DNA from 3 places in the Bacillus sp. MBGLi79 genome. Region 3 is predicted to be linked to each of the others. Evidence: riboswitches for the same ligand, from Rfam matches in the RefSeq annotation. Region 3 holds a riboswitch; each other region holds the start of a gene.
The links. Region 3 has a riboswitch for S-adenosylmethionine ahead of mtnW (2,3-diketo-5-methylthiopentyl-1-phosphate enolase). Riboswitches for the same ligand answer to the same signal wherever they lie in the genome.
Positions count from the first base shown of each region.

Region 1: linked by a shared signal. The riboswitch ahead of metK (methionine adenosyltransferase) and the one ahead of mtnW (2,3-diketo-5-methylthiopentyl-1-phosphate enolase) in region 3 are both predicted to bind S-adenosylmethionine.
Region 2: linked by a shared signal. The riboswitch ahead of metN (methionine ABC transporter ATP-binding protein MetN) and the one ahead of mtnW (2,3-diketo-5-methylthiopentyl-1-phosphate enolase) in region 3 are both predicted to bind S-adenosylmethionine.

Region 1 covers NZ_CP026521.1:3,378,222-3,382,414, reverse strand. Annotated here, with positions in the region: gene pckA (phosphoenolpyruvate carboxykinase (ATP)) at 1-1,217, opposite strand, end outside; SAM riboswitch class I at 1,414-1,552, shown strand; gene metK (methionine adenosyltransferase) at 1,720-2,922, shown strand; gene asnB (asparagine synthase (glutamine-hydrolyzing)) at 3,071-4,193, shown strand, end outside.
Region 2 covers NZ_CP026521.1:3,776,115-3,780,307, forward strand. Annotated here, with positions in the region: gene metQ (methionine ABC transporter substrate-binding lipoprotein MetQ) at 1-114, opposite strand, end outside; gene metP (methionine ABC transporter permease MetP) at 128-796, opposite strand; gene metN (methionine ABC transporter ATP-binding protein MetN) at 789-1,814, opposite strand; SAM riboswitch class I at 1,920-2,026, opposite strand; gene C1T29_RS19300 (SCP2 sterol-binding domain-containing protein) at 2,141-2,485, opposite strand; gene C1T29_RS19305 (thioredoxin family protein) at 2,592-2,912, opposite strand; gene C1T29_RS19310 (toprim domain-containing protein) at 2,914-3,276, opposite strand; gene C1T29_RS19315 (YusG family protein) at 3,349-3,585, opposite strand; gene gcvH (glycine cleavage system protein GcvH) at 3,641-4,024, opposite strand; gene C1T29_RS19325 (arsenate reductase family protein) at 4,091-4,193, opposite strand, start outside.
Region 3 covers NZ_CP026521.1:1,697,644-1,701,836, forward strand. Annotated here, with positions in the region: gene C1T29_RS08620 (carbon-nitrogen family hydrolase) at 38-817, opposite strand; gene C1T29_RS08625 (pyridoxal phosphate-dependent aminotransferase) at 913-2,103, shown strand; SAM riboswitch class I at 2,153-2,252, shown strand; gene mtnW (2,3-diketo-5-methylthiopentyl-1-phosphate enolase) at 2,336-3,553, shown strand; gene mtnX (2-hydroxy-3-keto-5-methylthiopentenyl-1-phosphate phosphatase) at 3,550-4,193, shown strand, end outside.

The DNA of each region.
Region 1 (4,193 bases), 1.7 Mb from region 3:
TAGACGTGAGCAGGAAGCGGCAGGAACGGTGAGCCGAAGCAAGTGGAGAACGTCGTTTCAGGTGACGTCACACCTCGTTCAGTTCCGGCAAGCTTGCTCGTGTAACCGCTCAAGAAATGATACATCGCCTGTTCCTTCGTCAGTTTGCTGATCGGCGGCAGGACTCCGAAGGCATCAGCCGTCAAAAATACAATTGCAGACGGATGGCCTGCCATGCTTGGAGTCACGATGTTATCAATCATATGGATCGGGTAAGCTGCCCGCGTGTTTTCAGTATAGAAGGAATCATCATAATTGGCTTCACGTGTGTCTTCATCAACAACGACATTCTCGAGAACTGATCCGAAACGGATTGCGTTAAAGATCTGAGGTTCCTTCTCCTCGCTTAAGTGAATGCACTTAGCGTAGCATCCGCCTTCGATATTAAAGACGCCTGTATCAGACCAGCCATGTTCATCGTCACCGATCAGCTTGCGGTCAGCATCGGCTGAAAGAGTGGTCTTTCCTGTTCCTGACAGTCCGAAGAAAAGGGCGACATCACCTTTTTCACCGACATTGGCGGAGCAGTGCATGGATAAAATATCTCTTTCAGGCAGCAGGAAATTCATAATGGAGAAAATGGACTTCTTCATTTCTCCGGCATACTCTGTTCCCCCGATTAAAATCGTCCGTTTTTCGAAAGAGACAATAATAAACGTTTCGGAATGAGTGCCGTCTGTTTTTGGGTCCGCTTTGAAATGCGGAGCAGAAAGAATGGTGAACGGCTGCTCAACTGTTTTCTTATCATTGCCTTCCGGACGGATGAACAGCTGCCGCGCAAATAAATTGTGCCATGCGAACTCATTTACGACAGTGATCGGCAGCCTGTATTTCTCGTCTGCTCCCGCAAATCCTTCGAAAACAAACAGCTCATCTCGCTGTTTCAGGTAGCTGACAACTTTCGTATAAAGTCGATCAAACGCTTCTTCTGAAATCGGCTGATTCACCGGGCCCCAATCGATCTTATTTTTCGTGCTTTCTTCCTCCACGATGAATTTATCTTTAGGTGAACGTCCTGTGTAAGCGCCTGTTGTCGCGCGAACAGCACCCGTGGATGTTAAAATGCCTTCGTTTCGGGAGAGTACTTTTTCTGTTAGCTGTGCTGCTGATAAATTATGACGCACATTTGGACTTGTTAATAAGGCTTGTAAATCAGCGGTCAAATCAACTGAGTTCATATGAAACCTTCCTTTATCGTTTTTTGTGTTTTGCTAATTGTGAATTAGTATAACATATATTTTCAAATAGTCTATACTATTTATCATTTTTTGTGTGTGCATTTCCATTGTTTTCCCTCAATATAGGTGCCTATTTCTTCTGAATCATATTGACATTGCAAACCCTTTTACGATAAGATATTTCATTGAGCGGATACTCTTATCCCGAGCTGGCGGAGGGACAGGCCCTATGAAGCCCAGCAACCGGTTTCTCTGTTATTTATTATGTTGAACTGAGTGAGACAACCAAGGTGCTAACCTGTTGCAAGGTTGTATGATTCCTTGAGCGATAAGAGTGAAAGGCACAAAGACCAAACCCTTTCCTCGATGGAAAAGGTTTTTTTATTTCATAAATATGCCAATTAACATTCTCTAATATAACGTTACATTGTATAAGAGGGAGCGAGTTCCGTATCATATATGCAAGGTCTATCGGGAGACCTTGTGCAGGAGGAAGCAAATCATGAGTAAAAATCGTCGTTTATTTACATCAGAATCTGTTACGGAGGGGCATCCAGATAAAATCTGTGACCAGATTTCTGACAGCATTTTAGATGAAATTTTAAAGAAAGACCCTAACGCGCGTGTTGCTTGTGAAACATCTGTGACAACTGGTTTGGTTCTTGTCAGCGGAGAGATCACAACATCTACGTATGTTGACATTCCAAAAACAGTGCGCCAAACCATTAAAGAAATCGGATACACACGTGCGAAATACGGATTTGATGCGGAAACTTGTGCGGTTTTAACATCAATTGATGAGCAGTCTGCTGATATCGCAATGGGTGTAGACCAAGCGCTTGAAGCCCGTGAAGGCACAATGAGCGAAGAAGAAATTGAAGCGATCGGTGCTGGTGACCAAGGTTTAATGTTCGGTTATGCGTGCAACGAAACGAAAGAGCTTATGCCTCTTCCAATTTCACTTGCTCATAAATTAGCCCGCCGCCTAAGTGAAGTCCGTAAAGAAGATATTCTTCCGTACCTTCGCCCTGACGGCAAAACACAGGTAACGGTTGAGTACGATGAAAATAACAAGCCTGTCCGCATTGACGCGATTGTTATTTCAACTCAGCATCACCCTGAAATTACACTTGAGCAAATTCAGCGTAACATTAAAGAACATGTCATCAATCCGGTTGTTCCTAAAGAGCTGATTGATGAAGAAACAAAATATTTCATCAACCCAACAGGACGTTTCGTAATCGGAGGCCCTCAAGGGGATGCGGGACTTACAGGACGCAAAATCATCGTTGATACGTACGGCGGCTATGCACGCCACGGCGGAGGCGCGTTCTCAGGAAAGGATGCGACGAAGGTAGACCGTTCTGCGGCTTATGCAGCAAGATACGTTGCGAAAAACATCGTTGCGGCTGAGCTTGCTGATTCTTGCGAAGTACAGCTTGCTTACGCGATTGGTGTTGCACAGCCTGTGTCAATCTCAATCAACACGTTCGGTTCCGGAAAAGCTTCTGAGGAAAAACTGATTGAAGTTGTCCGCAATAACTTTGATTTACGACCTGCCGGCATTATCAAAATGCTTGATTTACGCCGTCCGATCTACAAACAAACTGCTGCGTACGGCCACTTTGGACGTCACGATGTTGACCTTCCATGGGAGCGTACAGACAAAGCGGAGCAGCTGCGTAAAGAAGCGTTAGGAGAATAATTTTATAGCCGCTTACTGGTTAAGCGGCTTTCCTTTTTTATCGTTGTATTCATGTTTATTTTTTTACATAACTGTGAAACCAAATACTATTCACAGCGTCTATAAATAGGGGTTCAATGATGACAATTTTAATTATGGAGGCAATACTATGTGTGGATTTGTCGGGGTTTTTAACAAGCATCCGTTAGCTCAAACCGCTGATCAAGAAGAACTAATCAAACAAATGAACCAAATGATCGTTCACCGCGGTCCTGACAGTGATGGATATTTCCATGATGAGCACGTCGGATTCGGATTCAGACGTCTCAGCATTATTGATGTAGAAAATGGCGGACAGCCTTTATCATATGAAGATGAAACATATTGGATTATCTTTAACGGGGAAATCTATAACTATATTGAACTGAGAGAAGAGCTTGAAGCAAAGGGGTACACATTCAACACGGATTCGGACACAGAGGTTCTTCTTGCGACTTACCGTCATTATAAAGAAGAAGCGGCGTCCAAATTGCGCGGTATGTTTGCCTTTCTGATTTGGAATAAAAACGATCATGTGCTTTATGGAGCAAGAGATCCATTCGGCATTAAACCGTTGTACTACACAACGATCAATGATCAGGTTTATTTTGCCTCAGAGAGAAAAAGTTTAATGGTTGCTCAGAATGATATTGAAATAGACAAAGAGGCATTGCAGCAGTACATGTCTTTCCAATTTGTTCCTGAACCAAACACGCTTGATGCCCATGTGAAAAAAGTAGAGCCGGGTTCACAGTTCACAATCCGCCCGGACGGCGATATCACATTCAAGACGTATTTCAAAGCGAACTTCAAGCCGGTTCAGACTGAAGAAGACAAGCTTGTAAAAGAAGTCAGAGACGCGATCTATGACTCTGTAAACGTTCATATGAGAAGTGACGTTCCTGTCGGTTCATTCCTGTCTGGCGGAATTGATTCTTCCTTTATTGTGTCTGTTGCGAAGGAATTTCATCCAAGCTTAAAAACATTCTCAGTCGGCTTTGAACAGCAGGGCTTCAGTGAAGTCGATGTAGCGAAAGAAACTGCAGCGGCGCTGGGCATTGAAAATATCAGCAAAGTCATTTCGCCTGAGGAATACATGAATGAGCTTCCGAAGATCGTATGGCATTTTGATGACCCGCTTGCTGATCCGGCAGCGATTCCGTTGTACTTTGTTGCAAAAGAAGCGAAAAAACATGTAACGGTTGCTTTATCAGGTGAAGGAGCGGATGAGCTCTTCGGCGGATATAACATTT
Region 2 (4,193 bases), 2.1 Mb from region 3:
CGTTGCTGCAACGACAATTTCTTTCTTGCCGGATTCAGCGCCGTTATTCGAACCGCAGGCAGCCATAACTCCTGCAAATACAAGCAGTAATGCACCTAAAAATAGCTTTTTCAATGTAAATCCTCCCTTATCGTTTGTCTATAATATTTGTTATTAAATCACCGATGATTTGAATAATAAATACGATGATTAAAATAAACACAGTCGCAACGAAGGTAACATCAGCGTTATTAGACTGATATCCTTCTACGTACGCAAGGTTTCCAAGGCCGCCTGAACCAATGGCTCCGGCAATTGCCGTTGAGCCGATCAAAGCGATGGCTGTAACCGTAATGCCAGAAATAAGTGCCGGCATTGATTCCGGAATCAGCACTTTGAAAATGATCGTAGACGTTTTCGCGCCCATTGATTTAGCGGCTTCAATCACACCTTTATCCACCTCACGCAGCGCGATTTCAACAAGACGTGCGTAAAACGGTGCCGAGCCGATAACCAGCGCCGGCAATGCGGCGTTTGGCCCTAAGATCGTGCCGACTAAAAACTTCGTAAACCCTAATAGTAAAATAATTAAAATAAGGAACGGAATCGATCTGAATATGTTAACAACGGCAGCAATCACAGAGTTGACCGCTTTATTCTGCCAGAGGCTTCCTTTGCTCGTCAGAAAGAGCAGCAAGCCGAGGATGACCCCGATGACAAAAGCAAACAGTAAAGAAATCAGCGTCATATAAAGTGTTTCATAGGTCGCGTTCCATAATTCAGTTAAATCAACGTTCGGGAAGTATTTTTCAAACATTCGTGATCACCTCTGCTTTCACCTGTTTGTCATTAATGAACCGGATCACGTTTTGCACTTCTTCCTCGTCTCCGTCAATGTGGATGAACAGTGAACCGTAAGCTCCATCCTTCGTCTGCGAAATTTTCCCTTGCAGAATATTGACGCTGACATTGAAGTTTCTGATCATCTCTGTAATCAGAGGCTGTTCAGCTGACTCACCGACAAATGTGAGCTGAACCATTTTTCCTGATGCTGTATCATCAAGAAGGTGCTGAAGCGTCTCTTTCGTTTCTTCTGGCTCTGTCACCTGTTGAACAAATCGTTTTGTCATTTGTTCCTTTGGATTTTTGAAGACGTCGAGAACCTCGCCTTCTTCGACCACCTTACCGTTTTCCATGACGGCGACTCTGTTGCAGATTTTGCGGATGACATGCATTTCGTGCGTAATCAGCACAATCGTCAAACCGAGTCTTTCATTAATATCGGACAATAGATCCAGAATTGAATCTGTCGTTTGCGGATCTAATGCTGATGTCGCTTCGTCACAAAGGAGAACCTTCGGATTGTTTGCAAGCGCTCTGGCAATTCCGACACGCTGCTTCTGACCGCCGCTCAGCTGGGACGGATATGATTTTTCTTTTCCTTCTAAACCTACCAGTTTAATCAGTTCATTGGCGCGCTTGATCCGCTCGCTCTTTTTCACCCCGGCAATTTCTAAAGGAAACATGATATTATCTCTGACAGTCCGCGACCAAAGCAAATTGAAATGCTGGAAAATCATACTGATCTCATGGCGTGCTTTTCTTAAACCGCGTCCATTTACTTCATTAATCTTTGTTCCCGCCACTTCCACGGTTCCTGAGGTTGGTTTCTCAAGGCCGTTCAGCAGACGGATTAAGGAACTCTTACCAGCTCCGCTATATCCTATAATTCCAAAAATCTCACCTTTTTTAATGGAAAGCGAGACATTTTGGACAGCATTGACATCTCCATGTTTCGACTTGTAAACTTTTGAAACATCCTGAAGATTGATCAAAGCAATCACCTGCCTTAACACTATTCTAAGAAATCTTCCGGTTTTTTCTGCAAAAGAAAAGCCTTTCTGCACACTTGAGCAGAAAGGCTTATATAAAATGCCTTTCTCTCATCTTTCAAAGCTGAACGCTTCGTGTGAATTGGCACCATTTCAACAGCGTTGATGGTTGCCGGGCTTCATAGGGCACTTCCCTCCACCTCTCTTGATAAGAGAAATATATAGTCTTTTTCGTCCGGAAATTCTTAATGTAGAATAGCACGGCGAATGATTAAATGTCAATAAAATAAATGATGACAACTTTTACTATTATAATAATTTATTATTTTTCAATTCTTTGAAATCCTCTGAAAAAATCCATTTGTCAGCCAGAGAATGGCTTCTAGCTTTAACAGGGCCCTGAATGACCCCTTTACTTTGAGGCTTCCGCTCTGAATCAAGTGCTGAAGGGAAATATCTCCGTGCAATAAATCAATAATTTCCGTTTGGTTTCCGTAAAAGGTCAGGTTGGACGTTTGGGGCGGAGAAACTTTTTTCATTTCTCCCTGTTCGTTTATTGAGACGGTTAAGGCTTCTGCTTCTCCTTGAAAGGTAATGAGCAATGTTGAGGCATTCAAAAGGGGTTTTAAAAACAGATGCTGATACTCATCTTCTAAAACTTCCGCTTTCTCCATATGTACAACCTCCTATTTGTTGGTCATACATACACATTTCTCTCTCTGTCGCAAGAACCCCTTTATAAAACGAACGACAATTTCGTTGGATATGCTGAGAAATATGTCATAATTGGGATGCGGAAGATGATTTTTGTTTGATCAGCTCATATAAATAAGAAACGGAATGAAACGCATATCCTCTTTCGACCACCTTTCCGCCTTTAAACAGCAGAAAACAAGGGACGCTTTCAATTTGATATGCTTTTGCAAATGTCGGAGAGTAATTGACATTGTTTTGATAGAAGGCGACATCAGGCAGCATTTCTTTCACCACTGTCAGCATTTTGCTTGCAAGCTGGCAGGTGCCGCAAAACGGAGTATATAAATATAGAAGGTACACATCATCTTCAATGTGATCAAGTTCGTGTTCTTGGAGTTCTTTCATGCTATACACCTCGGGACTTTCTTTCAAGAAAAATAGTATGGACATTCAGATTCGCACGCAGCAATACAGAGGCGACATGGTGCCTGGGCGCAGCCGCTACTTCCTTATAGGCTCTGTCGATATGGAGATGGCAGGCTTCATTAAATTCACGCTTCAGCTGTTTTCTCAATTTCTCGCCTGATTCATCAGCATCAACTAATATATAGACGTCTTTATCATAAAGCTCGTCAGCCAATTCCTCAAGCTTCAGCTGGCTGATTGTTCCGTTTGTGCAGATAATGCGCACCGGTTCATTCAGGACGCTTTCGATTTTCTCTTTATCTGATTTCCCCTCGACAATCATAACCTTTTCCAGCTCATCCATCTTCTTCACCTGCCGCGTCAAATTTGAAACGTTCAGATTGTAAAAGAAGGCAGTGAAATTCACCGCCTACATTTAACACCAGCCGTTTTCGTAGTCACAATCTACATATTTTGCGTCGTCACCAGAGACCACATCGGCTGTCTTATAAAACTTCTCATTTTCAAAGGAATAACCGGACTTAAGCTCATATTCATTCATGCTTGTCATTTGGCCGATCATCTCATTATCATGATATAACGAGAGCCGGCCATTTTGAAAGCGGCCTGTCACGTCGTTGGTGACATCGAGCTTTTGTTTGTCGAAAGCCATATTGGACACCTCCCATAACGTTAGCGTGTCCAATTGCTTTTACGGCTATCCTGTTTTAGTCTTCTTGTGTCATCTCTTCGTATTGCTCTGCTGTCATCAGTTTTTCAATTTCAGAAGCGTCAGTCGGCTCAACGACGATCATCCATGCTTTTTCGTACGGAGATTCGTTGACGAATTCCGGACTGTCATCAAGATCTTCGTTTACTTCCACAACAGTTCCGTTAATCGGCGCATAAAGCTCAGATACCGTTTTAACGGATTCAACACTGCCGAATGGCTCGTCCGCTTTGATTTCAGCGCCCACTTCAGGAAGTTCGACAAACACGATGTCGCCTAGCTCGGACTGGGCAAAATGCGTAATTCCGATTCTGGCTTTTTCTCCTTCAACTTTTACCCATTCGTGTTCTCCTGAGTAACGCAAATCTTTTGGTATGCTCAATTGAATCCCTCCATTTTTTACAGCACTACAATAAGAAGATACCACACTTTTCAAAAAAAATTTACATTAAGCCCAGTTTTCTTCAAATTGGTCTTCTTTAAATCCGACAGTCACTTTTTCGCCGTCTGTTGTAAGCGGGCGTTTGATCAGCATTCCGTCTGAAGCCAGC
Region 3 (4,193 bases):
ATGTTACCAGCATCTCAGTTTTCTTGTCAACACTTTTTTAATATAAATCTCTGCGAATGTCCTCAAAAACCGGAATTTGCCCCCGCGCTTTTTCAATGTCCCCGAGGTTGATTTCGGTCCTGATGACGGCTTCACCGCTCCCTGCTTCAGCGAGGGTGCGGCCGAGCGGATCAATGATGATGCTGTGGCCCGCAAATTCGTTTGCCGGGTCACTTCCCGCTCGGTTGCAGGCTGCGACAAAGCACTGATTTTCAATCGCTCTGGCTTTTAAAAGGCTTTGCCAGTGATCGAGGCGGGCGAGCGGCCATTCCGCCGATACAAAGATGATGCCCGCACCTTCCTTCGTATGTTTTCTGATCCATTCCGGGAAACGGATGTCGTAGCAGATAAACCCCGCAGCCGGGATCCCTTCAAGCTCGAAGCTCCCGTCGCCTGAGCCCGCTGACAAATAGAGGTGTTCGTCCATCAGCTGGAAAAGGTGAGCTTTGCTGTATTCTTTGATCAAATGTCCGTTTTTGTCTGCGATGTACATGATATTGTACACACCGCTTTTTTTCTTAACGGCGACAGAGCCGCATATGATATGGACACGGTTTGCTTTTGCCGTTTCCTGCAGCCATCTCTTCGTTTGCCTGCCTTCTTCATCTGCGATGGAGCCGAGATTTTTTAAATCATAACCCGTCGTCCACAGCTCGGGAAGGAGAAGAACATCCGCTTTTCGGCTTTCCTGTTCGATCAGCTGCTCCGCTTTTTTAAAATTTTCAGAAGGATTGCCGTATGCGATATCGAATTGCAGACATGAAATTGTCAGCTTCAATCTGGATCACCTCATTTTTTTCTTTACATTTTACATTTAACAATATATGATGATGGACTATCATTTCAAGAATTTTTCAAAAGCGGGTGAATCATATGAAATTTGAGCTTTCAGATGTGCTGAAACAGCTGCCTGAGCAGTTTTTCGCTTCCTTGGTGAAAAAGGTGAATGAAAAAATCGCCGCCGGCCATGATGTGATCAATCTCGGCCAGGGGAATCCCGATCAGCCGACACCTGATCACATCGTTGATACAATGGCGCAAGCCGTTCGCAACCCTGAAAACCATCAGTATTCCTCCTTTCGCGGCAGCCGTTCACTCAAGGAGGCGGCAGCCGCGTTCTATCGAAGGGAATACGGTGTAGAGCTCGATCCCGAACGCGAAGTCGCTGTATTGTTCGGCGGAAAAGCCGGTCTTGTCGAGCTTCCGCAATGTTTGTTAAATCCGGGGGATGCCGTGCTCGTTCCCGATCCCGGCTATCCCGACTACTGGTCGGGCGTTGAGCTGGCAAGAGCGAACATGGAAACGATGCCGCTTACAGCGGGCAATCAGTTTCTGCCTGACTACAGCCGGATTCCGAAGGAAGTGAAAGAAAAAGCGAAGCTCATGTATTTAAATTATCCAAACAATCCAACCGGTGCCCAAGCCACGCCTGTTTTTTTCGAAGAGACTGTCCGGTTTGCCAAGTCGAACGGAATTTGCGTCGTCCACGATTTTGCCTACGGTGCGATCGGCTACGACGGCAAGAGGCCTGTCAGCTTTCTCGAAACGGAGGGGGCAAAAGACACAGGAATCGAAATTTACACGCTTTCCAAAACGTATAATATGGCTGGATGGCGGGTCGGGTTTGCAGTTGGCAACGCCTCTGTGATCGAAGCGCTGAACCTTTATCAGGACCATATGTATGTCAGCCTTTTTAAAGCGGTCCAAGACGCCGCGGCAGTCGCGCTTCTATCAGACCAAGCGTGTGTCAAGGAGCAAAATGAGCGCTACGAAAAAAGGCGGGATGTATGGATTCGTGCGGTCCGTGAAATCGGTTGGCACGCGGATGCTCCGCAAGGTTCTTTTTTCGCCTGGATGCCTGTCCCTGACGGGTATACATCTGAGGCTTTTTCCGATCTGCTTCTCGAAAAAGCGAATGTCGTCACAGCGCCCGGCATCGGCTTCGGCAAATACGGAGAAGGCTATGTGAGAGTCGGCCTCTTGACAAGCGAAGAGCGGCTCCGGGAAGCGGCTTCGCGCATTGCCAAGCTGAATATATTCAAAAAGACCGGCCACAGTCATTGACAACCGGGAAAAACGATGGGATAATTCAAAATAATTTATAAAATCAATATTCTTATCAAGAGCAGGCAGAGGGACAAGCCCGATGAAGCCCGGCAACCGACTTTTTAAGCACGGTGCTAATTCTTGCAGCTGACGCTGAGAGATAAGGATTCGAACCTGAAATGCGAAACCTCTTTTAGCTAAAGCAGCAAAAGAGGTTTTTTATATGCATGAAGCAGGAAGGAGCTACAGAATGAGTGAACTTTTGGCAACATATGTTTTGACAGATCAAGGATGTGACGCAGAAAAGCGGGCCGAGCAAATCGCGATCGGACTGACGGTCGGGTCGTGGACAGATCTGCCGCTCTTAAAGCAGGAACAGCTGAAAAAGCATAAAGGACGCGTCGTCAAGGTCGAAGAAACAGAAAGCGCGCTGGGGGAAAAACAGGCAACGGTCACCATCGCTTATCCGGAAGCCAATTTTACAAGCGACATTCCCGCTGTGCTGACGACCGTTTTTGGAAAGCTGTCTCTCGACGGAAAAATCAAATTGGCGGATTTGGAGTTTTCACAATCTTTTAAACGATCATTGCCGGGCCCGAAATTCGGCGTATACGGGATCCGGAAAAAAATCGGCGAATTTGAAAGGCCTCTGTTGATGAGCATTTTTAAAGGCGTCATCGGCCGCGATATGGAAGACTTGAAGGAACAGCTCAGACAGCAGGCGCTCGGCGGAGTGGATTTGATCAAGGACGATGAAATCTTATTCGAAACAGGCAGTGCCCCCTTTGAAAAACGAATCACGGAAGGAAAAAAAGTGCTTGAGGCAGCTTTTGAAGAAACAGGGCGCAAAACGCTGTATGCCGTCAACCTGACGGGTAGGACAATGGAGCTGAAATCGAAGGCGAGAAAAGCAGCCGAGCTCGGAGCCGATGTGTTGCTGCTGAATGTGTTTGCCTACGGGCTCGATGTTTTGCAAAGCCTTGCGGAAGACGACGACATCCCGCTGCCGATCATGGCGCACCCGGCAGTAAGCGGCGCACTCACTTCGTCGCCGCATTACGGTTTTTCCCATTCGCTTTTGCTCGGCAAGCTCAACCGGTATGCGGGTGCTGATTTCAGCCTGTTCCCTTCACCGTACGGAAGCGTTGCTCTGCCGAAGCAGGATGCGCTTGCCATATATGATGAATGCACGAAGGAAGACGTTTTTAAACCGACATTCGCCGTTCCGTCGGCCGGTATTCACCCCGGCATGGTGCCGCTCTTGATGAAAGACTTCGGCATTGACCATATCATCAACGCAGGCGGGGGGATTCACGGGCATCCAAACGGAGCGGCAGGCGGAGGAAGAGCGTTTCGGGCGATCATTGATGCCGTCCTGGAAGCGGAGCCAGTCGAAGAAAAAGCAAAGCGTTCTCCCGATTTGAAGCTCGCCCTTGAAAAATGGGGAAGGGTTGAGGTTTCCGTATGAAGCAGCCGCTTATCATTTGCGATTTTGACGGAACCATTACAACGAACGACAACATCATCAGCATTATGAAACAATTTGCTCCAGAAGAGTGGCTCGCTTTAAAAGACGGGGTTCTGTCCAGGGACATATCGATTAAGGACGGGGTCGGCAAAATGTTTCAATTGCTGCCGACAAGCCTGAAGGAGGACATTATGGGATATGTACTGAAACAAGCCGAGATCCGCCCCGGGTTTACAGAGTTTGTCTCTTTCCTGGATGAGCAGGGTCTTCCGTTTTACGTCGTGAGCGGAGGGATGGACTTTTTCGTCTATCCACTGCTTGAAGGCATTGTCGAAAAGGAACGCATTTACTGCAATGAGGCCGACTTTTCAGGGCGCAATATCGAGATCCGCTGGCCGTATCCGTGTGACGGCAGCTGCGGAAATGAATGCGGCTGCTGCAAGCCTTCTATCATCCGCCGGCTGAAAGGCCGGGACGATTTTGTTGTCATGATCGGGGACTCTGTTACAGATGTTGAAGCTGCCAAATGTTCCGATTTGTGCATCGCGCGCGATTATTTGCTGCGGGAATGTGAGGGACTCGGCCTGAGGCATGCGGGATTCGGCGATTTCCGTGATGTAAAGCGAATACTTGAAGAGAC